DNA from 4 places in the Collimonas sp. GW821-FHT07E08 genome. Region 4 is predicted to be linked to each of the others. Evidence: predicted binding sites of a transcription regulator. Region 4 holds the regulator's gene; each other region holds the start of a gene.

Region 1 (8,045 bases), on a different contig from region 4:
CATAGGGTAGTGCGGCTGATGCCCAGGTACCGGGCCGCAGCTGCACGGTTGCCCTCGAACCTTGCCAGCGCCTGCGCCGCGGATTCCGCCGCCGCAGGTACTGCAACCGCCGGCGGCGCATTGCTGTGCGCGGCCGCCAGTTCCGGCGCCGCCGACAGCAGGAAGGCCGGCGTCAGCGAACGCAGCGGCTCGGCCGCCAGAAACAGCGCCACCCGTTCCATCAGGTTGCGCAGTTCGCGCACATTGCCGGGCCAGGCATAACTTTCCAGCAGCGGCGCGCAAGCCACGACTTCGGCGTGGAGATTGGCGTGCGGCCGCACATCCAGCGACGCCAGCGCCTGTTTCAGGCACCATTCCGCCAGCGCCACCAAGTCCTCCGGGCGCGCGCGCAAGGGCGGCAAGTCCAGGCGCAGGACGCCGATGCGATAGAACAGGTCGGCGCGGAAACGGCCGTCGCGCACTCTTTCCTCGAGATTGCAATGGGTGGCGCTGATGATGCGGACGTCGACCGCGATCGGGCGGGTAGAACCTACGCGCACCACTTCGCGCTCTTCCAGCACGCGCAGCAGCCGGGTTTGCAGCGCCAGCGGCATTTCGCCGATTTCGTCGAGGAACAGGGTGCCGCGGTGGGCCGCTTCAAACAGGCCGGCGCGGCCGCCGCGGCGCGAGCCGGTGAACGCGCCTTCTTCGTAGCCGAACAGCTCGGATTCCAGCAGCGATTCTGCAATCGCGCCGCAGTTCACCGCGACAAAAGGCCGGCCGCTGCGGCCGCCGGCCGTGCCTTGCGCCAGCGGGTGTTCACGGTGGATCGCCTGCGCCGCCAGCTCCTTGCCGCTGCCGGTTTCGCCATGGATCAGGACGTTGGCCGGCGAGCGCGCAAACAGCGTCACCGACCTGCGTATCGCTTCCATGGCGTCCGACGCGCCGCGCAAATCGCTGATGCCGTGCTTGGCCCTGAGCGTGTCGCTGACCGGATAGCTGCGGCCGCCGGTCGATTCCAGCTGGAGTTGCGTCAAACGCGCCAGTTCCAGCGCATCGTTGAACGCTTGCCGGATCGATGCGGCGGAATAGACAAAGATGCCGCTCAGCCCGGCTTCTTCGGCGAGGTCGGTGATCAGGCCGGCGCCCACTATGGCCTTGATGCCGCTCGCTTTCAAATCGTTGACCTGGGCCCGGGCGTCTTCTTCGGTGGCGTAGCTGCGCTGCTCGATGCTGAGGTCGAATGCGGTTTGGAATTCCGCCAGCGCCGGCATCGACGCCTGGTAGGTGATGACCCCGACCCGCGGCGTGATCTTGCGCGCGCGGGCCAGCGCCTGCATCACATCGAAGCCGCTGGCTTTGGCGATGATGACCGGCACCGACAAGCGGCTTTTCAGGTAAGCGCCGTTGGAGCCGGCGGCAATCACGGCGTCGCAGCGTTCGGTCGCCAGCCGTTCGCGGATGTGCTGGACCGCGTCTTCAAAACCTAGCTGGATAGGCGCGATATTGGCCTGGTGGTCGAATTCCAGCGTGATGTCGCGGAACAGGTCGAACAGGCGCGATACCGACACGGTCCAGATGACCGGAAGATCGTTGTTGTCGCGGTTGCCGGCGGGAGAGGGCAGGGGGCGGGCCATGTTATCGAGGTTTCATTGTTGCTTCAGTGGTGTTTCAATGATGTTTCATTAATGTTTCATGGATCAATTTGAAACATAGTATGGAACATCGAGGACGGTAATGCAATCGCTCGATGCCCCGGGGGCTATCCACGCAAGTGCCTGATTCCAAATAAATAGTCGTCGCAGCCTGGGAAGCGGACGGGGAATTGTTGCAGTCCATGACGGCCATGGCATGGCGATTGCAATATTGCTGTATCGGTTTCCCCATGAAACCTGTTCGAGACAAGGTGACGATATGACGCAATATTCCGCAGGCGCTGCATTCAGGCAGGCCGTTCGTGACGAATCGCCGTTGCAGGTGGTCGGCGCGATCAACGCTAACCACGCTTTGCTGGCCAAGCGCGCCGGTTTCAAGGCGATCTACCTGTCTGGCGGCGGCGTTGCAGCCGGTTCGCTGGGCTTGCCGGACCTCGGCATCTCCAACCTGGACGACGTCCTGACCGATGTGCGGCGCATCACCGATGTCTGCGACCTGCCGCTGCTGGTGGATGTCGATACCGGTTTCGGCTCCTCCGCCTTCAATGTGGCGCGCACGGTCAAGGCCATGATCAAGTTCGGCGCCGCCGCCATGCATATCGAAGACCAGGTCGGCGCCAAGCGCTGCGGCCACCGGCCCAACAAGGAAATCGTCAGCAAGCAGGAAATGGTGGACCGCATCAAGGCTGCCGTCGACGCCCGCACCGACGACAACTTCGTCATCATGGCGCGCACCGACGCACTGGCGGTGGAGGGCCTGGAAGCCGCGATGGAACGCGCGGTGGCTTGCGTGGAAGCCGGCGCCGACATGATCTTCCCGGAAGCGATCACCCAGCTCGACATGTACAAGACATTCGCGGCAGCGGTCAAGGTGCCGGTGCTGGCCAACATCACGGAATTCGGCGCGACTCCGCTGTTCACGGTCGATGAACTGAAATCCGCCGATGTCGGCCTGGTGCTGTATCCCTTGTCGGCTTTCCGCGCAATGAACAAGGCCGCCGAAAACGTCTACACCGCGCTGCGCCGCGACGGCACCCAGAAAAACGTGATCGACACCATGCAGACCCGCGCCGAACTGTACGAGCGCATCAACTATCACGAATTCGAGCAAAAGCTGGATGCCTTGTTTGCGCAGCAGAAGGCGAAATAACCGGCGTCCCGTATTTGAATCCTGGTCAAACAAATCGCATAGGAGCACGACACATGAGTGAGCAACAGCCTGCAGCAGCGGCAACCTTCAAGCCCAAGAAATCGGTAGCCCTGTCCGGCGTCACCGCCGGCAATACCGCGCTGTGCACCGTCGGCAAGACCGGCAACGACCTGCACTACCGCGGCTACGATATCCTGGATATCGCCGACAGCTGCGAATTTGAAGAGATCGCGCATTTGCTGGTGCATGGAAAACTGCCCACCAGCGCTGAACTGAAAGCCTATAAAACCAAGCTCAAAGCCCTGCGCGGGCTGCCAGCCAACGTCAAGGCGGCGCTTGAGTGGCTGCCGGCATCCTCGCATCCGATGGACGTGATGCGCACCGGCGTCTCCGCCATGGGCTGCATCCTGCCCGAAAAAGACGATCACAATACGCCTGGCGCGCGCGATATCGCCGACCGCCTGATGGCCTCGCTCGGCTCGGTCCTGCTGTACTGGTACCACTACAGCCACAACGGCAAGCGCATCGAAACCGAAACCGACGACGAATCGATAGGCGGCCATTTCCTGCACCTGCTGCACGGTGAAAAACCGTCCGCGCTGTGGGAGCAGGCGATGCACACTTCGCTGATCCTCTACGCCGAACATGAGTTCAATGCGTCGACATTTACCGGCCGCGTGATTGCCGGCACCGGCTCCGACATGTATTCGGCCATCACCGGCGCCATCGGCGCCTTGCGCGGCCCCAAGCACGGCGGCGCCAACGAAGTCGCATTCGAGATCCAGAAGCGCTACGACAACCCGGACGAGGCAGAAGCCGACATCAAGAAGCGCGTCGAAAACAAGGAAGTGGTGATCGGCTTCGGCCATCCGGTGTACACCATCTCCGATCCGCGCAACAAGGTGATCAAGGAAGTGGCGCGCAGCCTGTCCAAGGATGCCGGCTCCCTGAAAATGTTCGATATTGCCGAACGGCTGGAAACGGTGATGTGGGATATCAAGAAAATGTTCCCCAACCTGGACTGGTTTTCGGCCGTTTCATACCACATGATGGGCGTGCCGACCGCCATGTTCACGCCGTTGTTCGTGATTGCCCGCACCTCCGGCTGGGCGGCGCACATTATCGAGCAAAGGATAGACAACAAGATTATTCGTCCATCGGCGAATTATGTGGGCCCAGAAGATTTAAAATTTGTCCCGATTGGCAAACGCAAATAGCGCCTGTATGCAAAATGGCAATACCGGCGCAGGAGCGAGCCAATAGATGTTTCCATCGCGTAAGCGATGGAAGCTTCCGCTGCTTACTCAATTAACGCCTTAGGGCCGGGACCATATGATCGCTTTTAACGCATTGAATACTTACCGTATCGCTTCCGCTTTGACACTTACCGCCTTGCTGGCTGCCTGCGGCTCCAGCGTGCCGCTGGCCGACACCAAGCCGGATCCGACCTTGCCGAACCTCCTGAAGCTGGAGCCGACGCCGTCGGCAAGCCTGCTGACCGGTAATTTCTATTGCGAATTGGGCAACCGGGTCGACCTGGCCGGCGCCGGCAGCGACGTCAAGCTGACCTGGAAAGGCCGCAGCTACCCGATGGCCACGGTCAGCACCACCACCGGCGCGGTGCGCCTGGAAGACAAGGCCAGCGGCCTGGTGTGGATCCAGATCCCGGCCAAGTCGATGCTGCTCAATTCCAAGCTGGGACAGCAACTGGCCAACGAGTGCAAGCTGCGCTGATGTCCTGAACCTGGACGGTGTTGCGGGGGTGGCGGCGATGTATTTCTGCTTTAATTTTTTTGGTTGTAATTGTTCGTTTTAATTTTTCATCATCAAGGAAAACAATGTCCGCTCACATCTCCAACGTCCGCCCAAAATACGACAAAGTGCTGGTCGATATCGTCGACTACGTGACCAAATACAAGATCACATCCAAAGTAGCCTACGATACCGCCCGCAACTGCCTGATCGATACCCTGGGCTGCGGCCTGGAAGCGTTGGAGTATCCGGCTTGCAAAAAGCTGATGGGACCGATCGTGCCTGGCACCGTGGTGCCTAACGGCGCCAAGGTGCCGGGCACCCAGTTCCAGCTCGATCCGATCCAGGCCGCCTTCAACATCGGCGCCATGATCCGCTGGCTGGATTTCAACGACACCTGGCTGGCAGCGGAATGGGGCCATCCGTCCGACAACCTGGGCGGCATCCTGGCTACCGCCGACTGGCTCTCGCGCAACGCCATCGCCGCCGGCAAGAAACCGCTGAAGATGAAGGACGTGCTGACCGCGATGATCAAGGCGCACGAAATCCAGGGTTGCATCGCCCTCGAGAATTCTTTCAACAAGGTCGGCCTCGACCACGTGGTGCTGGTCAAGGTCGCATCGACCGCGGTAGTGGCCGAAATGATGGGCCTGACGCGCGAAGAAATCCTCAATGCGGTATCGCTGGCATGGGTCGACGGCCAGTCGCTGCGCACCTATCGCCATGCGCCGAACACCGGTTCGCGCAAATCCTGGGCAGCCGGCGACGCCACCTCGCGCGCGGTGCGCCTGGCCTTGATCGCCAAGAGCGGCGAAATGGGCTACCCGTCGGTGCTGACCGCCAAGACCTGGGGCTTCTACGACGTGCTGTTCAAAGGCCAGCCATTCAAGTTCCAGCGCAAGTATGAATCGTACGTGATGGAAAACGTGCTGTTCAAGATTTCGTTCCCGGCCGAATTCCATTCGCAGACCGCGGTGGAAGCGGCCATGACCTTGCACGCCGAACTGGCCAAGGCCGGCAAGTCGGTGGAAGACATCAAGAAGATCACCATCCGCACCCATGAAGCCTGCATCCGCATCATCGACAAGAAGGGGCCGCTGAACAACCCGGCCGACCGCGACCATTGCATCCAGTACATGGTTGCGGTGCCGCTGATTTTCGGCCGCCTGACAGCCGGCGACTATGAAGACAAGATCGCCGCCGACAAGCGTATCGACGTCTTGCGCGACAAGATCGTCTGCGTCGAAGACAAGGCATTCACCAAGGATTACCACGATCCGAAAAAGCGTTCCATCGCCAATGCGCTGACCGTGGAATTCAAGGATGGCAAGAAACTCAAGGAAATCGTGGTCGAATATCCGATCGGCCACGCACGCCGCCGCAAGGATGGCATTCCGCTGCTGGAAGCGAAGTTCAAGGTCAACCTGGCGCGCCAGCTGTCGGCCAAGCAGCAGCAGCAGATCCTGGAAGTGTCGCTGGACCAGAAAAAACTGGAAGACATGGCAGTCAACGAATATGTTGATCTGTATGTGATCTAAACCAGGCAGCGCCCCGCTTTGACGGGGCGCTGTTGCATTTGTCCGCATCGGTTTGCCAAGACATGCCGCAGAAGCATGCAAGGCGGAAGGCGTTCGCCTTCCAGCCCTACGATTCTTTTCAAGAAACGAGGAGACAGCATGAGTTTCGCCACCTTTTACCAGCGCTCGATCGACGACCCGTCCGCCTTCTGGGCCGAGCAAGCCAGGCGCATCGACTGGCACCACCCGTTCTCGCAAGTGCTCGACGACAGCCGGCCGCCGTTCGCCAGGTGGTTTGTCGACGGCGCCACCAACCTGTGCCACAACGCGGTCGACCGCTGGGTGGCGACGCGCGGCGACCAGCCCGCCCTGATCGCGATTTCCACCGAGACCGGCACTGAAAAAAACTATTCCTTCCGCGAACTGCATGCAGAGGTCAACCGCATGGCCGCCATCATGCAAGGGCTGGGCGTGGGACGCGGCGACCGGGTCCTGATCTACATGCCGATGATCGCCGAGGCGGCATTCGCCATGCTGGCCTGCGCCCGCATCGGCGCCATCCATTCGGTGGTGTTCGGCGGCTTCGCCTCGAACAGCCTGGCCAGCCGCATCGACGACGCCACGCCCAGGCTGATCGTCTCGGCCGACGCCGGTTCGCGCGCCGGCAAGATATTGCCTTACAAGGGGTTGCTGGACGAGGCGATCAAGCTGGCCCGGCACCGGCCGGCGCACGTGCTGCTGGTCGACCGCGGCCTGGCGCCGATGGCGCTGGCCGCAGGGCGGGATGTCGATTATGCCGAGCAGCGGCAGCAGCATATCGACGCCAAGGTGCCGGTGACCTGGCTGGAATCGAACCAAGCTTCCTATATCCTGTACACCTCGGGAACCACCGGCAAGCCCAAGGGCGTGCAGCGCGACGTGGGAGGTTACGCGGTGGCCCTGGCGACCTCCATGGACGCCATCTTTTGCAGCAAGCCGGGCGGGACATTTTTCTGCACCTCCGACATCGGCTGGGTGGTCGGCCATTCCTACATCGTTTACGGCCCGTTGATCGCGGGCATGGCGACGGTGCTGTATGAGGGGTTGCCGATCCGTCCCGACGGCGGTGTCTGGTGGAGCATCGTCGAAAAGTACAAGGTGACCCGCATGTTTTCGGCGCCGACCGCAATCCGGGTGCTGAAAAAGCAGCCGCCGGAACTGATGCAGAAATACGATCTGTCGTCCTTGCAGGCGCTGTACCTGGCCGGAGAGCCGCTGGACGAAACCACGTCCAGCTGGATTGCGTCGGCGCTCGGGGTGCCCGTGGTCGACAACTATTGGCAAACCGAATCCGGCTGGCCGATCATGACCATCGCCAGGAATGTCGACAGCAGGCCGGGCAAGCTGGGCAGCCCTGGCGTGCCGATGTACGGCTATAAGGTACAGCTGTTGAACGAAGCCACCGGCGCGCTATGCGGCGCCAATGAAAAAGGCGTGGTGGTGATCGAATGGCCGTTGCCGCCGGGCTGCATGCAAACCATCTATGGCGACGACCAGCGCTGCATCGATACCTATTGGGCCACGCAAGTGCCCGGCTCGGGCAACCGCGCCTATTCCACCTTCGACTGGGGCATCCGCGACGACGATGGCTATTACTTCATCCTCGGACGCACCGACGATGTCATCAATGTCGCCGGCCACCGGCTGGGCACCCGCGAAATCGAGGAAAGCATTTCCAGCCATCCGAATGTATCGGAAGTGGCCGTGGTCGGCGTCGAAGACAAGCTGAAAGGGCAGGTGGCGGTGGCCTTCGTGATTCCGCGGCAGGCGGTCGATACGGCCCAGGCGCGGGCTGCGCTGGAAGCGGAGATCATGGGCGTGGTCGACAGGCAGATCGGCAGCGTCGGCCGGCCGGCGCGGGTGCATGTGGTCGGGCTGCTGCCGAAAACCCGTTCCGGCAAGCTGTTGCGCCGTTCGATCCAGGCGATCTGCGAGGGACGCGATCCAGGCGAC
Region 2 (8,045 bases), on a different contig from region 4:
ATGCTGATCGGCTTCGGCAAGGGACTGGGACGGACCCTGGCTTACGCCGGGGAAACCGCCGACATGGTCGGCGTGATGACCAACATCCTCGCCATTGCAATCCTGGCGGCCCTGATCGACCAGTTCATCCTGGAAAACCTGAAGCACCGGGTGCTGCGCTACCAGTACGTCTGATCCGACACCATGAAGCCGCCGCATTTCCTCCTCCGGTTTTTGCTGTTGCTGCCGGCCTGCGCGCTGCCGCTCGGCGCAGCGGCGGCCAGCGTGCAGCAGATTCAGCAGCGCGGCCAGCTGGTGGTCGGCGTCAGCTATGTCGCTCCGGCGCATGTCGCCGGCGCAAAATACCGGACTGCGGAAAGTTTCGACACGACTGTCGCCGCCGACCTGGCGCAACGCCTCGGGGTCAGGCTGGTCACGATAAAAGTGACGGCGCAGGACCGTCTGCAATTGCTGGCGCGAGGCAAGGCAGACCTGCTGCTGCTGAACCTGAAGCCGGCCGATGCCGACGCGCTGCGTGCGAGCGCAAGGCTGCTGCCGACGGCTTACCAGGCGCACCCCAAGCTGATCATGCGCAACGATACCGGCATCAGGCGTCCGGCGCAGCTGCGCGGACGCAGCGTCTGCCTGGCGCAAGGCGGCGCTTATATCGGCAGCATGGCGGCCCGCTATGGCGCCGTGGAAAAAATATACAAAGCTCCGGCCGATGCATTGCTGGCGCTCAGGACCGGCGCCTGCGACGCCGCCGTGCATGACGATGCGGTCTTGACGGGCATGCTGGATTTGCCCGAATGGAAGAAGTTTTCAGCCAGCCTGCCGCTGGACGCGAGTCCGGCCACGCTGACTTTTGCGGTGAGGCCGGCGGATACCGGCCTGGGCGATTACCTGCGGCAGGCAGCCGGCGCATGGGACAGCGGCTACTGGGCCGGCAACCGGAAAAAATGGGTCAGCAATGTCGCATTCGAAGTCTACCTGGACCAGAATGTCCCGGATTGCCACTAGCCGCGCCTCAGCCCCCTTTCTGCTGTCTCTGCCAGGCACCGCCAATTTGTTTCCCTCGCCGCCCGATAGCAACTAAAATCCCTGCAGGATCAAGTCATTTTGCCATCGAATCTACGGAGAAGCTGCCGCATAAAAGAATTTAATGTGGCGGCGTCCCTGCTAGGATTCGATCTGCAAGAGACGTCCCCGGTTTCCCACGCCTGACGATGGGTGCCGATATTAAAAAAACACTATTATTAAAGACAGACGAAAGGATTCGCCATGTACGCACGGACCAAACTGATGATGGTTATGTTGGCTGCATTCCCAGCGCTCGCTATGGCGCAGGAGACACAAGTAGTAAAGATCGGTTTCAGCGGTCCGCTGACCGGCCCCCAGGCATCTGCCGGCCGCGACAACCAGGGCGGCCTGGCCATGGCGATCGACAAGCTCAATGCCCAGGGCATGGTCATCGGCGGCAAGAAAATCAAGTTCGAAGCACAGATGGAAGACGACCAGGCCGATCCGCGCGCCGGTGTGGGCGTAGCGCAAAAGCTGGTCGACATGGGCGTCAAGGCAGTGGTCGGCCCTTACAATTCGGGCGTCACCATTCCTGCTTCGCGCGTCTATAACGACGCCGGCATCGTGATGGGCACCGTGGCTTCCAATCCGAAGGTGACTTTGCAAGGCTTCCACTCGGTATTCCGGGTAGCGGCCAGCGACAGCCAGCTGGGCGGCAAGATGGCGCTGTATGCAGCCAAGGAACTGAAGGTCAAGACCGTCGCGATCATCGACGACCGCACCGCCTACGGCCAGGGCCTGGCGGAAGAGTTTTCGAAAGTCGCCAAGGCCAACGGCATCAAGGTGCTCGGCAATGACTTCACCAATGACAAGGCAACCGATTTCACCGCCATCCTGACCTCCATCAAATCGAAGAAGCCGGACGCGATTTTCTACGGCGGCTACTCGCCGCAGGGCGGCCCGATGATGCGCCAGATGAAGCAGCTGGGCTTGAGCGCCAAGTTCCTTGGCGGCGACGGCATCTGCGCGCCTGAAATGGGCCGCCTCGGCGGCGATGCGATTACCGACCAGGTGTATTGCACCCAGGGCGGCGCCATGCTGGACAAGCTGGCTTCGGGCAAGACCTTTGCGGCCGACTACCAGAAGCGTTACAACCGTCCTGCGGAAACCTACGCTGCTTCGTTCTACGACGGCATGATGGTGATCGCGCAGGCGATGAAGGACGCCAACTCGGTCGAGCCTAAGCAATACGTCTCGGCGCTGGAAAAGATCCACTACAAGGGTGTCGCCGGTTCTTATGAATTCGACGCCAACCACGACCTGAAGCAATCGCCGGTAACCGTGTTCCGCTTCAAGGGCGGCGTGCCGGAAGCGCTCACCAGCTACTAAGCAGCTAGCGGGCAGCAGCCCTGGCAGCCCCGCTGCCAGGCGTATCGCAAAAAGTAAGACAAGGCGGAAGGCGCTGCGCGCTTTCCGCCTGCATCAAGATGCAGCTCGAACCTTCTCGGCTCTCTCATACAAGATTCCCATGCTAAGTTATACACGAACCATCCACACGGTCGATGCGCACACTGGCGGCGAACCGCTGCGCATCGTCATTTCCGGCCTGCCGCCGGTGCCGGGCAAGACCATCCTCGAGCGCCGCAGCTGGCTCAAGGCGCAGCGCGACGATGTGCGCCAGTTCCTGATGAACGAGCCGCGCGGCCATGCCGACATGTACGGCGCCTACCTGTTGCCGCCGGTTACGCCGGCCGCCGATTTCGGCGTGATCTTCATCCATAACGAAGGTTACAGCGACATGTGCGGCCATGGCATCATCGCGCTCGGCAAGGTGCTGGTGGAGCTCAACCATGTAGAACGCACCGTGCCGCTGACGCGCATCGGCTTCGACACGCCGGCCGGTTTTATCGAAGCCCAGGTCGCGTGGGACGGCCAGCGCGCCGGCGCCGTCACCTTCCGCAATGTGCCGGCGTTCATCTACCGGCGCGATGTCGAAGTCGAGACGCCGAGTTTCGGCAAGGTGACGGGCGACATCGTGTTCGGCGGCGCCTTTTATTACTACATGAATGCCGACCAGGCTGGCGTCAAGATCAAGCCGGAGCAGGTGCGCGGCCTGATACAGCTGGGCGCGGAAACCAAGCAGGCGGTCAAGGACCAGGTGGCGATCCAGCATCCGCTGGAGCCCGGCCTGGATACCCTGTACGGCACCATCATCGACGGTGCGCCGAACGGCGCCGGCGCCGACCAGGCCAATGTCTGCATCTTCGCCGACCGCGAAGTGGACCGTTCGCCGACCGGCACCGGCACTTCCGGCCGTGCCGCCCAGCTGTTCCTGCGCCAGAAACTGGCGCTGAACCAGGTGCTGGTGAATGAGAGCATCGTCGGCAGCTGTTTCCGGGTGCGCGTGACCGGCACCACCAAAGTCGGCGAGTTCGATGCGGCGCTTACCGAAGTCACCGGCGATGCGCACATCATGGGTTTCAACCAGTGGGTGCTGGAAGACAGCGATCCGTTTCCGCAAGGTTTCTTCTTGCGCTGATTGATTTGGACGGCCTGACTTATGAAAATCCTCGACGCTGACAGCACCGCCGCCGCTTTGCCCTATGCCGAACTGGTGCCGGCGCTGGTAAAGGTCGCGCGCCAATTGCGCGAAGGCGAGATCAACGCGCCCGAACGCATGGTGGTGGAAATCGACAAGGCCAGCGTGCTGCTGTGCATGCCGGCTATCGCCGCTGACATCGGCATGACCAAGCTGATCACCGTGCACGCCAACAATGCGCAATTCCAGTTGCCGGCGATCCAGGGCGAAGTGGTGGTGTTCGACGCCGCCAGCGGCCGCCGGCTGGCGCTGTTGCACGGGCCTACCGTTACCGCGCGCCGGACTGCGGCGGTAAGCTTGCTCGGCATCGAGGCGCTGCTGCCGTCCAGGCCGAAGTCCGCATTGCTGATCGGCACCGGAGTGCAGGCTATCGCCCACGCCGACGGCCTGGTCGAGTATTTCGGCGTCAATCAATTCTGGGTCGCCGCGCGCGACCTGCAGAAGACCCAGGTGTTTTGCGACGCCTTGCAGCTGCGCCATCCGCAGATTGCGGTCAAGGCCCTGGCCGCCGCCACGCTAGCCACCGATTTACCGCACACCGATGTCTTGATTGCCTTGACCACCTCGCGTACCGCGGTGATCCCGGCCCATGTCGCGGCAACCACGCTGGCGATCGGCGTCGGCGCCTTCAAACCGGACATGGTCGAGTTCCCGCCCGAGCTGCTGCACAGCCGCACCGTAGTGGTCGACTGCCTGGCCGGCGCCAGGCATGAAGCCGGCGATCTGCTGCAGGCGCAGGTCGACTGGAGCAAGGTGCGCGAACTGCCCGATGTGCTGGCGCACGGCTTTGTCCAGCAGGCCGTCTTGCCGGTATATAAGACCGTCGGCCAGGCCGCCTGGGACCTGGCGGCTGCGCGCGTGGCGATCGTATCGCTGGCGCGCACGGAACAGGCGACATGATCCGCAGCGCGGTGCAAGCCGACGGAATGAGCCTGACCGCGCTGTCGATCCAGGTCTGGCTGCATGCCTATGCCACAGAAGGCGTCAGCGATGACCTGGCGCGCGAGGTGCTGTCGACTTTCACGCCCGAGTATTTCCGCGAGATCATCGCCGATCCCGATTACCGGCTGTTCGTCGAAGTGGATGGCGAAAACCTGCGGGGCTATATCCTGCTCGGCCTGGACTCGCCTTGCGCGGAAAAAAACTACGGCGGGGTCGAGGTCGACACGCTATACGTGCAGGAACATTTCCATGGCCGCGGCATCGGCCGCGCGCTGCTGGAGCACGCCCGCGGCAGCGCCGGCGACCGGCTCTGGCTTACCGCCTGGGCTGGCAATGTACAGGCGCTGGGTTTTTACCGCGCCTACGGTTTCACCGATATCGGCACTGCCTGGCACGAATTCGAAGACCAGAAATACGAGAACCGGATATTGGCCTACCAGGCCAAATGAATCCGGCGCCCGGGCGCGCCAGCCTGCCGGGCAATTCCCTCAAGCTCCCAGCCAAGGCAAACCGGCCTTGCACCAGCCGTTGATGTTCTTGCGGTGGCCATTGTTGTCCTTGTCTCCTTCGAAGCCTTCCAGGATATTGAAACAGTTGCTGTAGCCGTTTTCGGTCGCCAGCTTGGCCGCGTGCTGCGAACGCACGCCGGAACGGCACAGGAACAGCAACGGCGTTCCTTTTTCAGCAATCTGCGCCAGCTGCGCCAGGAAATCGGGATTTTGCACGCCGCCGGGGTATTGCGACCATTGCACCGCCGCATGCTGCGGATCGCGGATCGAAACCCGGCCGACCCAGTCGCGTTCGGCATTGGTGCGGACATCCACCAGGATCGCGGCGACGTTTTCCTGCAGCAAGGCAAACGCCTCGCTCGGGGTGACGGCGCCGGCATAGGGCAGGTGGTCATTCTGGCCACGTTGGCGGGCGGTGGCCAGGAGTTCGTCAGTCGTAGGCATGGTGTATCTCCAAAAAATGTTTTTTAAACAAGCGGCTATTCAATGTCCCGGTTGCACCGTTATGGTGCTAATTCCTGGTTTGCCAAGGTGCGAGCACTAAAATGGTGCCAGCATTTTCCTGTGCACCATGACGGTGATTCGCGATAGCCGGACCAACTCCGAAAAAGCGCAATACAGCCTTCTAAACCAGCTAATTACCGGATCGAATAAGCGTGCCGCAATGAAAGGATGGTGGCATGGATTCTGCTATCATCCTGCACTGAGTTCTGGTCGTACTGAATTGCTGTCCGGTCATAGTTTGCTCAATACCTGTACATCATGATGTTACTGCGATGCTGAAGACTGCGCGCAACAGATCCTGAGCAGGGCGCACAATTTAAAAACCGTAGTACTTTTTTACAAGTACTTTCATCTTAGGAGATTCACATGGCAATGACGGCCGCAGAAGTCTTGAAAATGGCAAAAGACAACGAAGTCAAATTCGTTGATTTTCGCTTCGCTGACACCAAAGGCAAGGAACAGCACGTAACTGTCCCTGTCTCTCATTTCGATATCGATAAATTTGAGTCGGGTCATGCATTTGACGGTTCTTCTATTGCTGGGTGGAAGGGTATCGAAGCTTCCGACATGTTGTTGATGCCGGACCCTAACACCGCGAACATCGACCCGTTCATGGAAGAAACCACATTGTTCATGCAATGTGACGTCATCGAGCCATCCGACGGCAAAGGCTACGACCGCGATCCGCGTTCGATCGCCAAGCGCGCTGAAGCCTACCTGAAATCTTCCGGCCTGGGCGACACCGCCTATTTCGGCCCGGAACCTGAATTCTTTATTTTCGACAACGTCCGCTGGGGCGCAGACATGTCCGGCTGTTTCGTCAAGATCGGTTCGGAAGAAGCATCGTGGAGCACCGGCGCCGAACTCGAAGGCGGCAACACCGGCCACCGTCCAACCGTCAAGGGCGGCTATTTCCCTGTGCCTCCGGTCGACAGCTTCCAGGACATGCGTTCGGAAATGTGCCTGATCCTGGAATCGCTGGGCATCCCGGTTGAAGTGCATCACCACGAAGTTGCAGGCGCCGGCCAGAATGAAATCGGCACCAAGTTCTCGACCCTGGTCGAGCGCGCCGACTGGACCCAGAACCTGAAATACGTGGTCTGGAACGTGGCCCACACCTACGGCAAGACAGCGACTTTCATGCCTAAGCCTATCGTTGGCGACAACGGCTCCGGCATGCACGTGCACCAATCGGTCTGGAAAGACGGCAAGAACCTGTTCGCCGGCGACGGCTATGCCGGCCTGTCCGAATTCGCGCTGTTCTACATCGGCGGCATCATCAAGCACGCCAAGGCGCTCAACGCGATCACCAACCCAGGCACCAACTCGTACAAGCGCCTGGTTCCAGGCTTTGAAGCACCGGTCAAGCTGGCCTATTCGGCGCGTAACCGTTCGGCTTCGATCCGTATCCCGCACGTAGCGAATCCAAAGGGCCGCCGCATCGAAACCCGTTTCCCGGATCCGCTGGCTAACCCGTACCTGTGCTTCGCGGCATTGCTGATGGCAGGCCTGGACGGCGTGCAGAACAAGATCCATCCGGGCGAGGCAGCATCGAAAGACCTGTACCACCTGCCGCCAGAAGAAGACGCGCTGATCCCTACCGTTTGCGCTTCGCTGGAAGAAGCACTGGAAGCGCTGGACAAGGACCGCGAGTTCCTGACCCGCGGCGGCGTATTCAGCGACACCATGATCGATGCCTACCTGGACTTGAAGAAGCAGGAAGTCCAGCGCTACCGCATGACGACTCACCCGATCGAATTCGACATGTACTATTCGGTATAAGTCGGTTCGCAAGTTTGCACCTCCGCTCTTGCCAGATGCAAGGGCGGACTGCAAGATAAAGGACAGGGATCTCCCTGTCCTTTTGTTTTTCTCGCACGCTTGTTTTCACCTCCTGCATATCGCAAACTATATTCTGCAGGATGGTTTGTCATTGCATGTTTCTTGACATAAACTAGCGGCTCGATTGAATTGCCATTGCGAAGAAAGTCTATGAAGCGTCTTTTATCGGGATTTCTGCTATTGGCGGCCGTCAGCATGGCCGCAGGCACTGCTTACGCCCAAAGCGAGGTTTACCTTTGCGTGGACCAGAACGGCGTCAAGGAATACAAGAACACAGGCGACACCAAGGGCTGCAAGCGCGTCAGCCTGCCGCCGCTGACCGTGACGTCGTCGAGCAAGGCGCCACGCGAAGGCGCAGCCGCCAGCAAGCCGGCGGCCTCCACCCCGACCGATTTCCCGAAAGTGGATAACGGCACGCAAAAGGCGCGCGACAACGATCGCCGCCAGATCCTGCAGGACGAGCTGAAGAACGAGCAGCAGCGCCTGGCCAATCTCAAGAAAGACTACAACGACGGTACGCCGGAGCGGCAAGGCAACGAGAAAAACTACGCCAAGTACCAGGAGCGCGTGGCGTCGATGAAAGAGGACATTTCCCGCAGCGAGAAAAATATCGATGCGCTCAACCGGGAACTGTCGAATCTCAAATAATC
Region 3 (8,045 bases), on a different contig from region 4:
GCGGCGCAGAAGGTTGTTGCTGCGGCCAACGGTAAGTAACAAATAACAAGGAACAGATATGTCGATCCTGATCAACAAAGACACTAAAGTCGTCACCCAAGGTATTACCGGCAAGACCGGCCAATTCCACACCCGCGGCTGCCGCGACTACGCAAACGGCAAGAACGCTTTTGTCGCAGGCGTGAACCCGAAAAAAGCCGGCGAAGACTTCGAAGGCATCCCGATTTTCGCTAACGTTTCCGAAGCCAAGGCCGCCACCGGCGCCAACGTCTCGGTGATCTACGTACCGCCGGCAGGCGCTGCGGCAGCCATCTGGGAAGCGGTTGAAGCCGAGCTCGACCTGGCCATCTGCATCACCGAAGGCATCCCGGTACGCGACATGCTGGCGCTGAAAGACCGCATGGCAAAAGCCGGCAGCAAGACCTTGCTGCTCGGACCAAACTGCCCAGGCCTGATCACGCCGGACGAAATCAAGATCGGCATCATGCCGGGCCACATCCACAAGAAGGGCCGTATCGGCGTGGTTTCGCGCTCCGGTACCCTGACTTATGAAGCAGTCGGCCAGCTGACCGCGCTGGGCCTGGGCCAATCGTCTGCAGTGGGCATCGGCGGCGATCCGATCAACGGCTTGAAGCACATCGACATCATGAAGATGTTCAATGACGATCCTGAAACCGATGCCGTCATCATGATCGGTGAAATCGGCGGTCCGGACGAAGCCAACGCGGCTTACTGGATCAAGGACAACATGAAGAAGCCGGTGGTCAGCTTCATCGCCGGTGTCACCGCTCCTCCTGGCAAGCGCATGGGCCATGCCGGCGCGCTGATCTCGGGCGGCGCCGATACTGCGCAAGCCAAGCTGGACATCATGGAAGCGTGTGGCATCACCGTGACCAAGAATCCATCGGAAATGGCGCGCCTGCTGAAGGCGATGCTGTAATCGCGGCTTGACAGGAAAAATAGGGCAGGTGTTTATCGTATAGACGATTACCAGCCCGGACCAAAAAAAGGGAGCTTCGGCTCCCTTTTTTATTCCCGTGCACAATCAAGGTCTGGCTACGGGTGTAGCATCCAGGAGCAGGGGCGGCGCCGACTTTGCAATTTGTCTTGCCGTCCCCAGCAGAACCAAGGAAAATACTTGTAACTAGGCAATCACCTGATCTGCCATAACTTTTTATCGTGTCTCGACATATGCCGCTTGAGTTTGCCGCCAAAACGGATATTGGTATGGTGCGAGTACAGAACGAAGACACCGTCGTGGTCGACGATGTCTTGCAGCTGGCGATCCTGGCCGACGGCATGGGCGGTTACAACGCCGGAGAAGTCGCCAGCAGCATCGCCACCGTCGCCATCCAGGAAGAAATCGAAAGCCAGCTGCAGGAGTACCGCCGCCTGCAGAAGCCGGAAGACGAGCTGCCGGTGCGCCTGTGGCTGATGCAGGCCGTGCGCCAGGCCAACAGCACCATCATCAACGCCGCCCGCCGCGAGCCGGAATACCGCGGCATGGGCACCACCCTGGTGGTGGCCTGGTTCGAGCCGCAAGGCAGCCTTGCCATCGCCCATGTCGGCGATTCGCGCGCGTATCGCATCCGCGACGGTTTGCTGGAACAGCTCACGCGCGACCATTCCCTGCTGCAGGAACAGATCGACGCCGGCCTGATCCGCGCCGAAGACGCGCAATTCGCCAACAACCGCAACATTGTCACGCGCGCCGTCGGCATCGATTACCAGCTGGTGGTGGAAGTCCACCAGCACCAGGTGCAGCCCGGCGATCTTTACCTGCTGTGTTCGGATGGATTGTCGGACCGGATCGGCGACAATGATATCTTCAACATTGTCAGCGACGCCCAGGGCGACCTGAAGATGGCATGCACCATGCTTATCAATGCCGCGAACCAGTCAGGCGGTCAGGATAATGTGTCGGTGATCCTGGTCAGGGTGCCGGAGAACGAATAAGCGTGTTGCGATTGCCGGTGAAAATTGAAGGCAAGCGCGATATGCGGGCCCGCAATATAAATCCCGAAATTTGAGTATCATTGCCCCGAAACAACATTAAACTGGGGGTTTGCTGAAGTATGCAAGACCGATGTATGAGCAACGCCAATACCAGTAGCTGCGGACGTGGCCGGATCTGCAGCATGGTTTTAAATTAACTTACAAATAGCGTTTCCCGAGAGAGATAGGAATGGCGAAGATCATCCTGACCAAAGGCGGCACCGTGATACAAGAGATGACGCTCACCAAAGAGCGCACCACTATCGGCCGCCGCGCCCACAATGACATGGTCATTGATAACCTTGCCATCAGCGGCGAACACGCGGTCATCATCACTATCTACAACGATTCGTTCCTGGAAGACCTCAACAGCACCAACGGCACCCAGGTCAACGGCCATCCGGTCACCAAGCATTTCCTGCAGCATAACGATGTGATCCAGATGGCCAGGTACAAATTGCTGTACCAGGTGGATACGGATGAGGAAATCAAGGACAACCGGCCGAAGATGTTTCCGGTGCCGCGGCCGGATGCGACCATTACCGTGCTGGATGGGCCTAGTGCTGGCAAGGAAATGCTGCTGACCAAGGTGTTGACTACGATTGGGCGTCCTGGCATCCAGGTGGCTATTGTTACGCGTCGGCCGCATGGTTACGAACTGACCCATGTCGAAGGGCAGACTTATACCCGGGTCAATGACACGCCATTAAATGCCGGAGCCCGGCCGCTCAAGGATGAGGATGTAATTGATATTGCCGGGACTTTGATGAAGTTTTCCTGGAAGACTGCTTAATCCTTCAGTTCGGCCAGACGCCGGCTGTGCGTCTGGCTTCTCCCTTCAGCGAATCTCCGTCGCGCATCTGTAATTTAAGGCTATCGCCAATTTCCCCTCTGTCGAGAATCGATAACACTGGTTTGTCATCTTATTAGCGTGTTGATTGCTGGCTGTTGAGGACTTGGGGCAGGACAAATTGCCGCAAGAGTGAAGATGGCATTTTCATAGTTTCTTCATGACAAAATTTGTCAGCGCAACATCGAAAATCTGCCAAATTTCCTCACTTTTCCAGACGCAAATCCGGGAAATCGCGGGATTTTCCACTGGCACAGACATTGCTCTAAGTCATAGGCAGTGAAACCCCTTTTTATCAACCGGAGAAACACATGAAAATGATGCAACGCGCTCAGCGCGGTTTTACCCTGATCGAATTGATGATCGTTGTGGCAATTATCGGTATTCTGGCAGCGATTGCTTTGCCTGCTTACCAAGATTACACAGTTCGCGCTAAGGTTAGTGAAGGTCTGGTGCTTGCTGATGCTGCGAAGTTGGCCGTCGCTGAGACATTTCAGTCTACTGGTAACATTCCTGCTGATAACACAGCCGCCGGTTACAGCTTTATTCCATCTAAATATGTAAGTTCCATCGACATTGCATCCGGTGTAATTAAAATTACATATGCAACAGGCTCTGGTGGTATTCCGGCCTTGGCAGCTACTGGGAATCTTATTTATTTGACTCCTAATATCAATAAGCTTGCTTTGGTCGCCGGTACTAGCGGCACTATTGACTGGGCTTGTGCATCCGCCACAAGTACAGCAGCACAAGGTCACTCGTTGGGCGCAATTACCTTAGGCAGCGTTTTGGCAAAATACTCTCCAGCAGAATGCCGTTAATTTTTGCAATGCGAATTGTATAAATGAGTAATTCAGTATAAAAAAGGCGCTCAGGCGCCTTTTTTATTAATTTGATTTAGACAATCACTTTGATAAGAGCAGGAAATCCCATGAAGTCGCTCAGCTTGTTACAACGCGGCCAACGCGGTTTTACCTTGATAGAATTAATGATTGTAGTTGCCATCATTGGCATCCTTGCTGCTGTTGCATTACCGGCATACCAGAATTACTTGGTGCGAGCTAAGGTCAGTGAAGGGCTCGCATTGGCAGAAGATGCAAAAATAGCAGTAGCTACAGCTTTTCAGTCCACCGGCTTGATCCCGGCTCAGGACTCAGATGCGGCCTATGGTGGTGCATCGTCCAAATACGTTACAAGCGTGTCAATCGGCGGGGGAGGCGTGATTACAATTACCTATAACTTTGCCCCCGACGGCATCGTGGCTCTATCAAATGCTACCAACACGCTACTGTTGACACCAAACATAAATAATCTTCCACTCGCAGCAAATACCTCAGGACCGATTGACTGGGCCTGTACATCTTCCACCAAAACAGCATCGCAGGCACATTCTTTAACAGCGAACGTAGGTACTTTGCCGACAAATTACGCTCCAGCGGAATGCCGTTGATTTTTTTGTTCGAAGACTGATTGTGTTGACATCAAGCCGTTGGAAGTACGATGTTTGAAATTTGTTTTTATATAACATATATCAAACTTAAAATCTGCAATCAGAAATAAATCATTTTCTTGAAGAATATGCGGCAAACAATCAAAAAGCGCTTGCTCGCTTTTGCTATACATTTGGCAATCAGTGCCCTGATCGGCACACTGACTTTTGCCCTGATTTATCTCATCTGGTTCCCGTCACCCTATTTTCAGCTGACTAACGGCCGCGAATTGTTTTTATTGTTGCTGGGATGCGATGTAGTGCTGGGGCCGCTGCTGACACTGGTTATCTTCAATATCCTGAAACCGCCACGTGAGTTGCGGCGCGATTTGATGTTGATCGCTTTCATCCAGCTCGCTGCGCTGGGTTATGGCTTGCATGTGATTTTTGAAGTTCGACCCCTGTATATTGTTTTTTATGGCGATCAGTTCAACGTGGTGGCGGCAGATGAAGTGACCACGGATCCAAAGTTGGGCGGGACGCCAAAATTGTCGCTGCACTCGTTGCTAGGGCCGCAGATTGTCGGAGCGAAAATGCCCGATAATAAGGACGAACGCCAGGCGATCCTTTGGTCGTCCGTCGGTGGTGGAGCTGATATTTTTGGCATGCCAAAATACTTTGTGCCTTATCAGCAAATGAAAGACGCAGTGCGCCAGAAGGCTGTTACAGCCGAAGGCTTTGCAGAGCAAAATAAGATCGCTGCATTCAATCTGGCACGTCTTGAGGCCGATTACCGTGCGCAACGCAATCCGGTCGGGTTTGTACCAGTAGTGGTGCAGAGCAGATTCAAGTATGCTGCTGGCGTAGTGTCGTTGGCAACAGGGGAGTTGCTGCAAGTAGAGCCGGTAGAGGAAAAAAAATAGCGTATTGCTTTGCCATGGGCAAAAAGAGCTTGCAAGGCAGGTGAGCTGGATAGCCAATTAATCGAATTGTTGTGGGAGAAGATGGATGTGGTTCAGCTGGTTTGATGCACGTGAGGAAAAGCAGTTTGGGCAGTCGCTTGCTGCAATCCTGATTGAGAGGCTTTCTCTTGAAGGGCCGGCTCGCAATAACAGGTTAATGGGCAAGAAGCATGATGCGATGCTGCATAACATGATGCAGCAGATAAGCAGCTTCACGCGCGATCGCAAAATGAATACCTACAAGAAGGCCCAGGTCGGCAATGCATTCAAATGGGCATTGAAAGACAAGGGATATGATCCCGAATATGTGGATCAATTAACCAATTGGCTGATGTTGAAGATCTAGCCTATCCTTGATTTGTTGCAAGCAGCGGCTTGCGCAAACAGGTTTTGCGCTAGTCAAATTTGGCAGAAATGATCGCATATCTGATTGCGTTCGGTGAATCAATAACAATTCTTGAAGAACTACGTTCAAGATTCGCACCCTCCGATTTTTCCTCGAGCTCATGTTCAAATCCTTTAAAAATCTGTTTTCCTCGACCGAAAAGAAAGTCGCAGTCGCGGTGCCGTCAGCCGATGCTGCGGCCGGACAGGATATAGGCGCTGCCCGTACGGCCCATCTGGTGCGAGGCACCTCGTTTCTTGGCAAGGGAGATGTCCGCAACGCAGAAATGTGCTACCGGCAGGCGCTGGCGATCGACCCGGCGCATGTGTCCCCCTATATAGCTCTGGGATATGTGCTTAGAGAACAGCGGAAATTTGATGAGGCGAATGAAATACTGACGCAAGCGATAGCGCTTGACCCGAAAAATGTCGATGGTCTTTACATGTTAGGGACAATCGCTAAAGAGAACGGCGACAAGAGCGGCGCAATCGCTAATTTCAAGAAGGCGCTCGCCGTCAAGCCGGATTTTGAGCCGATATACTGCGACCTGTGTTTGCTGATGTTTGAACAGGGCCAGCACGATGCCGCCAAAGATCTCCTCAGGAAAGGGACTGCAATTTTCCCGCAGAACCCCGACATCCATCACTATCTGGGGAATTTATATTCCATGGAGGGCAATCAAGATGCGGCGATTGCCTCCTACAAGAAAACCTTGGCTATTAAACCGGAATTTCCGGAAGCGCTCAGCAATCTCGGCAACGCGCTGCAGGCAGGAGGGCAGGTCGAAGACGCCGTGGACAGCTATCGAGCCGCACTCGCCCTCAGGCCTGATTACGTTCCGGCTTTCACCAGCATGCTGTTGGCAATGCAGTACCATGCCGCATATGCACAAACGGAAGTGTTTGCCGAGCACCGGCGTTTCGCGCAATTGTATGAGTCGCCGCTGAAATCGCGCTGGCCGCGGCATCGGAATACGCGTGACCCGGACAAGCGGCTCAAGATCGGTTACGTATCCGGAGATTTTCGCAATCATTCCGTAGCGTTTTTCATTGAGCCTGTACTGAATACGCACGACAAGTCGCAGTTTGAAATCTTCGCTTATTACAATTATGTGATACACGATGACGTCACCAAGCGCCTGAGCCTGAAGATGGACCATTGGCTGTCTTGTGCCGGCATGTCGGACGACCAGCTTGCCGAGCGTATCGCCGCTGACGGGATCGATATCTTGGTCGATCTGTCCGGTCACACCGGCTACAATCGCCTGCTTACCTTTGCGCGCAAACCCGCACCGGTGCAAATGACCTGGATCGGCTATCAAGCTACCACCGGGTTGACGGCCATGGACTATCGCATTACCGACGCGTCGATGGATCCACCGGGAACCACCGAGCAATTTCATACGGAAACGTTATTGCGGATCCCTGCGTCGGCGCAATTCCAGCCGTCAGTCGATTGTCCGCCGGTCAACCCTCTGCCCGCCCTGAAATCTAAGCAATTCACGCTGGGTTGCCTCAATAATCTGGCAAAAATCAACCAGGAAACCGTGCACCTTTGGGGGCGCATCCTGAACGCTTTGCCGCATGCCAAGCTTATGCTGGGGAACGCGACCGGGCCGCAAGCGAAGCAGCGTCTGGTCGACATGTTTGCGCAGGAAAATATCACGGCGGACCGGCTGATTATCCAGCCAAAGATGTCTTTGGCGAATTACCTGAAGTTGCATCACCAAATCGACTTGGCGCTGGATACTTTCCCATACAACGGTGGCACAACCACCCTGCATTCTCTGAGCATGGGAGTGCCGGTGATCGCTTTGTCGGGCGATACGCCGGTATCTCGCGCCGGCGTTTCCATTCTTGCAGGAGCAGGTTTGCCTGAGTTCCGTACGTACAGTGAAGATGAATATGTGGCTAGGGCGATTGAAGTTGCTCAAGATCTGCCAAAGTTGAATGAGATCAGGCAATCGCTGCGTGAGCGCGCGGCGCCGTTATTCACCTCGGCTCCCGAGCAGGTAACCCGGCCGCTTGAAGATGCCTATCGCACAGCCTGGAGAAAATGGTGCAGCAATTGATTGTTACAGTTCGACGATATTGATCGATGTGTCGAACGAAGCATGCAGAAAAGTTTTGGCCGCGATATTTTTCGTTATTTTTCCTGCGACGTCGATCGCACAAAATTTGCCTACCTCGACCGTGTCGCCAATGATCACTCCAGTGCCGAGCGTGACATTGGCGCCGATTTTTGCAGCGCGGCCAATGACCACGCCTGCTTCGATCCACGCTGAATTACCTATCCGGCAAGCGCTACCGATATTGGCGCCGCTGCCGATCACGGTATTGAAGCCGATCTGGCAACCATGACCTACGATGGCGCCTGCACCAATCATGACATTCTCGCCGAGGCTGGCCGTACTGGCTACCAGCG
Region 4 (8,045 bases):
TTACATGGTGCAATACCTTCAAGGCCGAGGGTGTGCTGGCGTAGGTGATCACCAGGGCGGCGGCGCGATGCACGCCGGCCGCCACCAGGCTTTCGCGGCGCGAAGCGTCGCCATAGGAGACATGCGCGCCGGCCGAGCGGGCGTCGCGCACGCGGTCGGGGTCGAGATCGAGCGCATGGTAATCGATGCCCTCTTCTTCCAGCAGCTTGGCCAGGCTCTGGCCGCTGCGGCCGAAGCCGGCAATGATCACGTGCTTCTTGGTGGCCATGGTGCGCGTCGCGATCTGGGTCAGGGCCAGCGACTGCATCATCCATTCGCTGGAAGACAGTTTCATCACGATGGCGTCGGATTTGGCCAGGATGAATGGCGCCGCCAGCATCGACAGCACCATCGACGCCAGGATCAGCTGGATCAGCAAGGGATCGACCAGCTGCAGGCCGCCGGCCTGGTTCAGCAGCACGAAGCCGAACTCCCCTGCCTGCGCCAGCGCCAGGCCGGTGCGCAACGCGACGCCGGTGGATGAGCGAAAGATTTTCGCCAGCGCCGCGATCAGCACGAACTTGAGGAACACCGGGCCGATCAGCAGCAGCAATACCAGCCACCAGTGTTCAATCACCAGGCGCAGGTTGAGCAGCATGCCGACGGTGATGAAGAACAGCCCCAGCAGCACGTCCCGGAACGATTTGATGTCTTCTTCCACCTGGTGCTTGTATTCGGTTTCCGAAATCAGCATGCCGGCAATGAACGCGCCCAGCGCCAGCGACAGGCCGGCGCGCTCGGTAATCCAGGCCGCGGCCAGCGTGATCAGCAGCAGGTTCAGCATGAACAGCTCCTGCGAACGGCGCCGCACCACGATCTGGAACCAGCGCCGCATCAGCTTCTGGCCGAAGAACAGCAGCAGCGCCAGCACCAGCACCGCCTTGCCGCTGGCCCAGGCCAGCGTCGCCAGCAGGTTGCCGTTATGCTCGGCCAGGGCCGGCACCACGATCAGCAAAGGCACCAGCGCCAGGTCCTGGAACAGCAGGATGCCGATGATGCGGCGGCCGTGCTCGCTTTCCAGCTCCATGCGTTCAGTCAGCAGCTTGGACACGATAGCCGTGGAAGACATGGTCAGCGCGCCGCCCAGGGCGAATGCGGCCTGCCAGCTGATATTGGTGAGCTGCGGCAGGATGACCGCCATCAGCCAGCTGAACAGCATGGTGGCGCCGATGGTCAATCCAACCTGCGCCATGCCCAGGCCGAACACGATATGCCGCATCGCCGTCAGTTTCGGCAGCGAAAACTCGAGGCCGATCGAAAACATCAGGAACACCACGCCGAATTCCGCCAGCGCGTGGGTGGTGGCGTTGTCTTCGGCAAAACCCAGCGCATGCGGGCCGATCAGGATGCCCACCGCCAGGTAGCCCAGCATCGGCGGCAAATGAAAGCTGCGAAAAGCCACCACGCCCAGTACGGCGGAGCCAAGCAGCAAGATTGTCAGTTCTAGTCCGGTAAGCATCATTAGGGATTAATTAAATCAATATCAACATTATGTTGCAGCAACGCTAATACGGGCCGAACTAAAGACAGATTAATTGAAGCCGATCGAGACTGGCAAGTTTTTTGCTTTAGGATTTCGTTTATACTTTCGGGATGAGTCTAACCGATACCAAAATTTTGTCCCAAACCCTGCCCAAGCCATTCGACGCCGGCCGTGCGCTGAAACTTGCTCGCAGCACCCTGCAAATCGAAGCCGATGCCATCATCGCCCTGAAGAACCGGATTTCCGACGACGTCAACGATCCTTTTGCCCAGGCGATTGCCTTGCTGCTCAATTGCAGCGGCCGGGTGGTTGTGTCGGGAATAGGAAAATCCGGCCATATCGCCCGCAAGATCGCCGCCACATTGGCTTCTACCGGCACTCCTGCCCTGTTCATCCATCCAGCCGAAGCGGCGCACGGCGACCTCGGCATGGTGACCGAGGACGATGCGTTCATCGCCATTTCGAATTCCGGCGAAACCGCCGAGCTGATGGCGATCGTGCCGATCATCAAGCGCATGGGCGCCAGCCTGATCGCGATGACCGGCAACCAGGACTCGGCGCTGGCGCAACTGGCCAATGTGCACCTGGATGTCAGGGTCGACCAGGAAGCCTGTCCGCTGAACCTGGCGCCGACCGCCAGCACCACCGCGACGCTGGCGATGGGCGACGCCCTGGCGGTGGCGCTGCTGGACGCGCGCGGCTTCCGCGAAGAAGATTTCGCCCGTTCCCATCCCGGCGGCGCGCTCGGACGGCGCCTGCTGACCCATGTGCGCGACGTCATGCGCAGCGGCGAAGCGATTCCGGCGGTGACCGCGGACGTATCGCTGTCGCTGGCGCTGCTGGAAATCACCCGCAAGGGCATCGCCATGACCGCCGTGGTGGATGAAAAATTCCATGCCATCGGCGTCTTTACCGATGGCGACCTGCGCCGGCTGATCGAACAGGTGCAGGATTTCACCAAGCTCACGATCGCCGACGTCATGCACGCCAACCCGCGCTCCATCGGCCCGGACCAGCTGGCGGTCGACGCGGTGCACATGATGGAGCAATTCCGCATCAACCAGCTGCTGGTCACCGACGCCGCCGGCATGCTGGTCGGCGCGCTGCATATCCATGACCTGACACGCGCCAAGGTAATCTGATGAATATCCAGGCCAAGCACGGCGAGACTGCCGATCTGACAGCGCGCGCAGCGCGGGTGCGCCTGATGATTTTCGACGTCGACGGCATCCTGACCGACGGCGGCCTGCTGTACGGCGCCGACGGCGAACAGCTCAAGCGCTTTAACGCGCTCGACGGCCACGGCATCAAGCAGCTGCAGCAGAGCGGCGTCGCCACCGCCATCATCAGCGCGCGGCAGTCGGCGATTGTCAGCCGCCGCGCCGGCGACCTCGGCATCGCCCACGTGCAGCAGGGCGTGCATGACAAGCATGCGGCGTTTGTCAGATTGCTCGCACAGCTGGGACTGGCGCCGGATGCCTGCGGCTTTATCGGCGACGATGTGATCGACTTGCCGATCCTGTCGCAGGTCGGCCTTGCGGTCAGCGTTCCCAACGGCCATCCCGATGTCCGCAGCCGCGTCCACTATGTCACCCAGGCCGGCGGCGGCCACGGCGCCGCGCGTGAGATCTGCGACCTGATCATGCAAGCGCAAAATACCTACGCAGCGACGCTGGCGTCGTACCTGCGCACCACACCGCAGGGCATTGCATGAAAAACCTGCGCTCCACCTACCGCTTTCGCTTCCTGCTGCTGCTGATATTGTTCATCTTGCTGGCGCTCGGCAGTTTCTGGCTGGTGCAGGTGATGCACCAGAATACCGAAGACCTGCTGCCGAAAGCGGCGCGCACCGAACCCGATTATTTCGTCGAGCATTTCAATTACGTGCAGATGTCGCCCACCGGGCAGCCGCGCTACAACATTTCCGGCGACCGGCTGACCCATAATCCAGGCGACGATTCGTTCGATGTGCAAAAGCCGCTGATCCACAGCCTGGACAAGGAAAAGCCGCCGATGAACCTGCGCGCCGACCGCGGCAAGATCGAAGACAACAACAGCAAGGTGCATCTGTACGGCGACGTCAATGCGGACCGGCCGAAGACGCCGCAGGCCGACAATTTCCACCTGAAATCCGAATACCTGCTGCTGCTGCCCGACGACGACGTCATGCAGTCCGACAAACCGGTGGAGCTCACGCTGGGACAATCGGTATTGCATGGCACCGGCATGGATTTCAATAATTCCACGCGTGTACTGAAACTGTTCAGCAAGGTCCACGGCGTGTTTCCGCCCAAACCTCGCTGATCCAGGCAAACAGGCCATTTTATGCACACCGTTCTATCCTTTACCCAGGATTTTTCATGAAACGAATATTTTTCATATCCCTGCTGTTGCTTAGCGCCATAGGCGTGGCGCATGCAGAAAAAGCAGACTCCGAAAAACCGACGCTGATCGATTCCGACCAGCTCACCTATGACGACGTCAAGCAGGTCAATGTCGCTACCGGCAACGTGGTGCTGACGCGCGGTACGCTGCTGATGAAAGCCGACCGCGTGGTGGTGACTACCGATCCGTCCGGCTACCAGTTCGCCACCCTGTACGCAGATCCCGGCAAGCTCGCTACGTTCAAGCAAAAACGCGACGGCGGCCCGGACCTGTGGATCGACGGCCATGCCGAACGTATCGAATACGACGGCAAGACTGAAATCACCAAGCTGTTTTCCAAGGCGCAGATGCGCCGCCTGCAAGGCGACAAGCCGACCGACGAAGTGAACGGCGAATTCATTTCCTATGACAGCCGCACCGAATTCTATTCGGTCAACAATACCGTCAACGGCAATAGCCAGGCTGGCGCCGGACGCATACGCGCCGTCATCCAGCCGCGCCCGAAAGCTCCGCAATGACCGCTCCCAGCACCCTGATCGTCAAAGGCCTGCAGAAAAGCTACGGCGCGCGCCAGGTAGTCCACGATGTGTCGCTGACAGTGCATTGCGGCGAAGTGGTCGGCCTGCTGGGCCCCAACGGCGCCGGCAAGACTACCTCGTTCTACATGATCGTCGGCCTGGTGCCGTCGGACGGCGGCGAGATCGACCTCGACGGCGTCGACATTTCGCGCTTGCCTATCCACCGGCGCGCGGTGCTCGGCCTGTCGTACCTGCCGCAAGAGGCATCGGTGTTCCGCAAGCTGACGGTGGAAGACAATATCCGCGCCGTGCTGGAACTGCAGCGTCCCAACGGCAAGCCGCTCACCAAGGCTCAAATCGACGAGCAGCTGCAGAAGCTGCTGCACGAACTGCAAATCGAAAAGCTGCGTGAAAACCAGGCGCTGTCGTTGTCGGGCGGTGAACGCCGGCGGGTCGAAATCGCCCGCGCGCTGGCCACCAATCCCCGCTTCGTCCTGCTGGATGAACCGTTTGCCGGGATCGACCCGATCGCCGTGATCGAGATCCAGCGCATCGTCCGCTTCCTCAAGGAACGCGGCATAGGCGTGCTGATCACCGACCACAATGTGCGCGAAACACTAGGCATCTGCGATCGCGCCTACATCATCAACCAGGGCAGCGTGCTGGCCAGCGGCAGTCCGGACGACATCATCGCCGACGAGTCGGTGCGGCGCGTATACCTGGGCGAGCATTTCCGCATGTAGCTTCATCGAGACATGCCCGAACGGTCGGGGACAAGGGAATGCGCCGCGCTGCCGCGGCAGCTTGCCCCGGATAAAGAAATACCAGTGAATTGTCTGCACGGAAGCCATGAAACAATCACTCCAGCTACGCACCTCGCAGCATCTTGCGCTGACACCCCAGTTGCAGCAGTCTATCAGGCTGCTGCAATTGTCCACGCTCGAACTGCACCAGGAGCTGGAACAAATCCTGTCGGACAATCCGCTGCTGGAGCGGGTCGACGACCCGCTCGACAATTCCGTACGCTTGCTGGCGGACGGCGCCATCAGCGGCACCACGTCGACCATGGATGCCCCGGTGGGCGACAGCGAAGTGAGCAGCTCGCCGAGCGAAAGCGAAACCGGACTGGACACGCCGCCGGCGGCCGAGAGCGGCCCGGAAAGCGGCGACGGCGAGTGGAGTTTCGACGATGTCGCGCGCAGCTCAAAAACCCCGGATGACGAAGATGCGCGGCCGCAGCTGGAAGCCCATGAATCCACCTTGCGCGAACATCTGCTGCAGCAGATGCGCGAGACGCTGCACGACATGCGCGACCGCGCCCTGGTCGAACTAACCATCGATGCGCTCGACGACAACGGCTATCTGGAAGAATCGCTGGAAGAAATCCTGGAGCGCCTGCCGCCGGAACTGGAAATCGCCATCGAGGAATTATCGACGGCGCTGAAGATGGTGCAGAGTTTCGACCCGGCAGGCGTCGGCGCCCGCAATGCGGCGGAATGCCTGAGCTTGCAGATCAAGCGTTTTATCAAAGTGCCATTTGTCACGCGCCGGCTTGCATTGGCGATTGTGCAAGACCACCTGATGCTTTTTGCGCAACGCGATTTCAATAAAATCAAGAAGGCGCTCGATTGCGACGACGAAGACCTGCGCGAGGCGCAGGCGGTCATCAAGCAATGCAATCCGCACCCTGGCGCGCCGTTCGCCGCCAACACCTCCGACTACGTCGTGCCCGACGTGATCGTCAGGCGCAGCAAGCAAGGCTGGCAGGTCATGCTCAACAATGACGTCATGCCAAGGCTCAGGGTGAATGTCCTGTATGCCAACATTCTGAAGCAAAGCAAGGGCGACGGCGCGCTCACTTCGCAGCTGCAGGAAGCCAAGTGGCTGATCAAGAATATGCGGCAGCGCTTCGACACCATCCTGCGCGTGGCGCAAGCCATCGTGGAACGCCAGAGGAATTTCTTTTCGCACGGCGCGGTGGCCATGCGGCCGCTTGTGTTGCGTGAAATAGCTGATACACTGGGACTACACGAGAGTACTATTTCTCGTGTAACCACTCAGAAATACATGCTCACTCCCCACGGGATGTTTGAACTGAAGTATTTCTTCGGCAGCCATGTTGCTACTGAGGCAGGTGGAGAGGCTTCCTCAACGGCAATCAGGGCACTCATTAAGCAATTGATAGGAGCGGAAGATACAAAAAATCCTTTCTCTGACAGCAAGATTGCCGACATGCTTGCGGAACAAGGTATGGTGGTAGCCCGCCGCACCGTCGCAAAATATCGCGAAGCACTGAAAATTCCGTCTGTTAATTTACGCAAGGCCTTGTAGTTCTTTTGGTTTGATTGTAAAGCTTACCCTTGCTGTGTCCAGACGAAGCGGGTTTCATTGGTTCTTGCCAGGACTGTCTGTTTTCGGACCGTCCGCCTAAAGATCCTGCGTATCCGGCTCCGGACCGCCAGCAATATTCTTGATAGGAGCGCTGTATGAACTTCACCATCAGTGGGCATCACCTCGAGTTAACCCCTGCCATTCGCGAATACGTACAAAGCAAACTAGAGCGTATCAAACGCCATTTCGACCAGGTCATCGATATCAGCGTGATCCTGACGGTCGACAAGATTACTGAAAAAGAAAAACGCCAGAAAGCGGAAATCAACCTGCGCGTAAAAGGAAAAGATTTGCATGCCGAAAGCATTGCCCACGATCTTTACGCCGCCATCGACGCCCTGATCGACAAACTCGATCGCCAGGTGATCAAATACAAGGACAAGATGCAAGACCACCAGCACGATGCGATCAAGCACCTGCCGGAAGAACTCCCCGCCGCGACCTGATCCGGCCTGCGCGAGCCGTGTGGCTCGCGCCAATAAATGAACAAGGGCGCAGTCAATGCGCCCTTTGTTATTATCAAACCATATTATTGTTTATCGCTGCGGCGCGTCCTTATTTCAATGCGCCGAACACCTTGCCGATAATCGCGCTGCCGGCGCCGACCGGATCCTGCCGTATCGCTTTCTCTTCGTCGCCGATGATGGTGTACAGGCCGTCCAGCGCACGCTGCGTGACGTAACCTTCAACGGTGCTTTGCTGGGCCGGCACCATGCCGGTCTTGCCGACTTGCCCCATGACCGAATTGTATTGCGCCGACAAGCCGTTGCGGTCGGTCACGCCTTTGACGATAGGCAGGAATTTCTGGCCCAGTTGCGCCGAAGTCTTTGACTTGAAGAAGTCAGTCACCGAAGTATCGCCGCCGGTCAGGATGTTTTTTGCATCCGTCACCGACATCGATTTCACTGCATTCAACAGCAGCGGCTTGGCCAGCGGCACTGCCTGTTCCGCGGCATGGTTCATCGACACTACCAGGTCGTCCAGTTTCTGTCCCTGGCCGGTCATCCTCAAGAGCGGCATGGCTTTATCGAGCACGCTGGGCAAGCCGATCTTGACCTTGTCGTTGTTCAGGAAGCCATTCTCGACGCCCAGTTTGGACACCGCGACATCCGCGCCTTTTTGCAGCGCGGCTTTCAGGCCGCTGCTGGCGTCCTGGTTGCTCAAGTCGCTTAAGGACAAGGCAAGCGCGGCGGAAGCGGTTACTGCCAGGGTCAGGGTCACTGCTGTTT

What was found. Region 4 encodes sigma-54, which starts transcription at its own class of promoters, with help from an activator protein. Its sites were predicted from a motif close to TGGCANGNAANCTGCTTT; they were not measured.
Region 1: the regulator sigma-54 is predicted to act here: its motif matches at 1,827-1,844, upstream of prpB (methylisocitrate lyase).
Region 2: the regulator sigma-54 is predicted to act here: its motif matches at 5,726-5,743, upstream of glnA (type I glutamate--ammonia ligase).
Region 3: the regulator sigma-54 is predicted to act here: its motif matches at 3,095-3,112, upstream of AC07RZ_RS12635 (pilin).

Annotation. Positions count from the first base shown of each region.
Region 1 is NZ_JBWKQR010000011.1:56,433-64,477, reverse strand. Features, by position in the region: gene prpR (propionate catabolism operon regulatory protein PrpR) at 1-1,616, opposite strand, end outside; gene prpB (methylisocitrate lyase) at 1,894-2,784, shown strand; gene prpC (bifunctional 2-methylcitrate synthase/citrate synthase) at 2,838-4,001, shown strand; gene AC07RZ_RS15535 (hypothetical protein) at 4,117-4,518, shown strand; gene AC07RZ_RS15530 (bifunctional 2-methylcitrate dehydratase/aconitate hydratase) at 4,623-6,074, shown strand; gene AC07RZ_RS15525 (propionate--CoA ligase) at 6,213-8,045, shown strand, end outside.
Region 2 is NZ_JBWKQR010000011.1:67,509-75,553, reverse strand. Features, by position in the region: gene AC07RZ_RS15605 (ABC transporter permease) at 1-174, shown strand, start outside; gene AC07RZ_RS15600 (type 2 periplasmic-binding domain-containing protein) at 184-999, shown strand; gene AC07RZ_RS15595 (branched-chain amino acid ABC transporter substrate-binding protein) at 1,282-2,388, shown strand; gene lhpH (trans-3-hydroxy-L-proline dehydratase) at 2,528-3,538, shown strand; gene AC07RZ_RS15585 (delta(1)-pyrroline-2-carboxylate reductase family protein) at 3,560-4,498, shown strand; gene AC07RZ_RS15580 (GNAT family N-acetyltransferase) at 4,495-4,989, shown strand; gene AC07RZ_RS15575 (rhodanese-like domain-containing protein) at 5,029-5,493, opposite strand; gene glnA (type I glutamate--ammonia ligase) at 5,920-7,335, shown strand; gene AC07RZ_RS15565 (DUF4124 domain-containing protein) at 7,546-8,043, shown strand.
Region 3 is NZ_JBWKQR010000008.1:215,779-223,823, forward strand. Features, by position in the region: partial or broken gene sucC (ADP-forming succinate--CoA ligase subunit beta) at 1-39, shown strand, start outside; gene sucD (succinate--CoA ligase subunit alpha) at 59-940, shown strand; gene AC07RZ_RS12625 (Stp1/IreP family PP2C-type Ser/Thr phosphatase) at 1,192-1,956, shown strand; gene AC07RZ_RS12630 (FHA domain-containing protein) at 2,186-2,788, shown strand; gene AC07RZ_RS12635 (pilin) at 3,163-3,666, shown strand; gene AC07RZ_RS12640 (pilin) at 3,777-4,295, shown strand; gene AC07RZ_RS12645 (TfpX/TfpZ family type IV pilin accessory protein) at 4,424-5,197, shown strand; gene AC07RZ_RS12650 (hypothetical protein) at 5,283-5,582, shown strand; gene AC07RZ_RS12655 (O-linked N-acetylglucosamine transferase, SPINDLY family protein) at 5,743-7,692, shown strand; gene AC07RZ_RS12660 (hypothetical protein) at 7,696-8,045, opposite strand, start outside.
Region 4 is NZ_JBWKQR010000007.1:199,144-207,188, forward strand. Features, by position in the region: gene AC07RZ_RS11255 (monovalent cation:proton antiporter family protein) at 1-1,498, opposite strand, end outside; gene AC07RZ_RS11260 (KpsF/GutQ family sugar-phosphate isomerase) at 1,633-2,664, shown strand; gene AC07RZ_RS11265 (KdsC family phosphatase) at 2,664-3,236, shown strand; gene lptC (LPS export ABC transporter periplasmic protein LptC) at 3,233-3,826, shown strand; gene lptA (lipopolysaccharide transport periplasmic protein LptA) at 3,883-4,425, shown strand; gene lptB (LPS export ABC transporter ATP-binding protein) at 4,422-5,168, shown strand; gene AC07RZ_RS11285 (RNA polymerase factor sigma-54) at 5,275-6,756, shown strand; gene hpf (ribosome hibernation-promoting factor, HPF/YfiA family) at 6,912-7,262, shown strand; gene AC07RZ_RS11295 (DUF4197 domain-containing protein) at 7,372-8,045, opposite strand, start outside.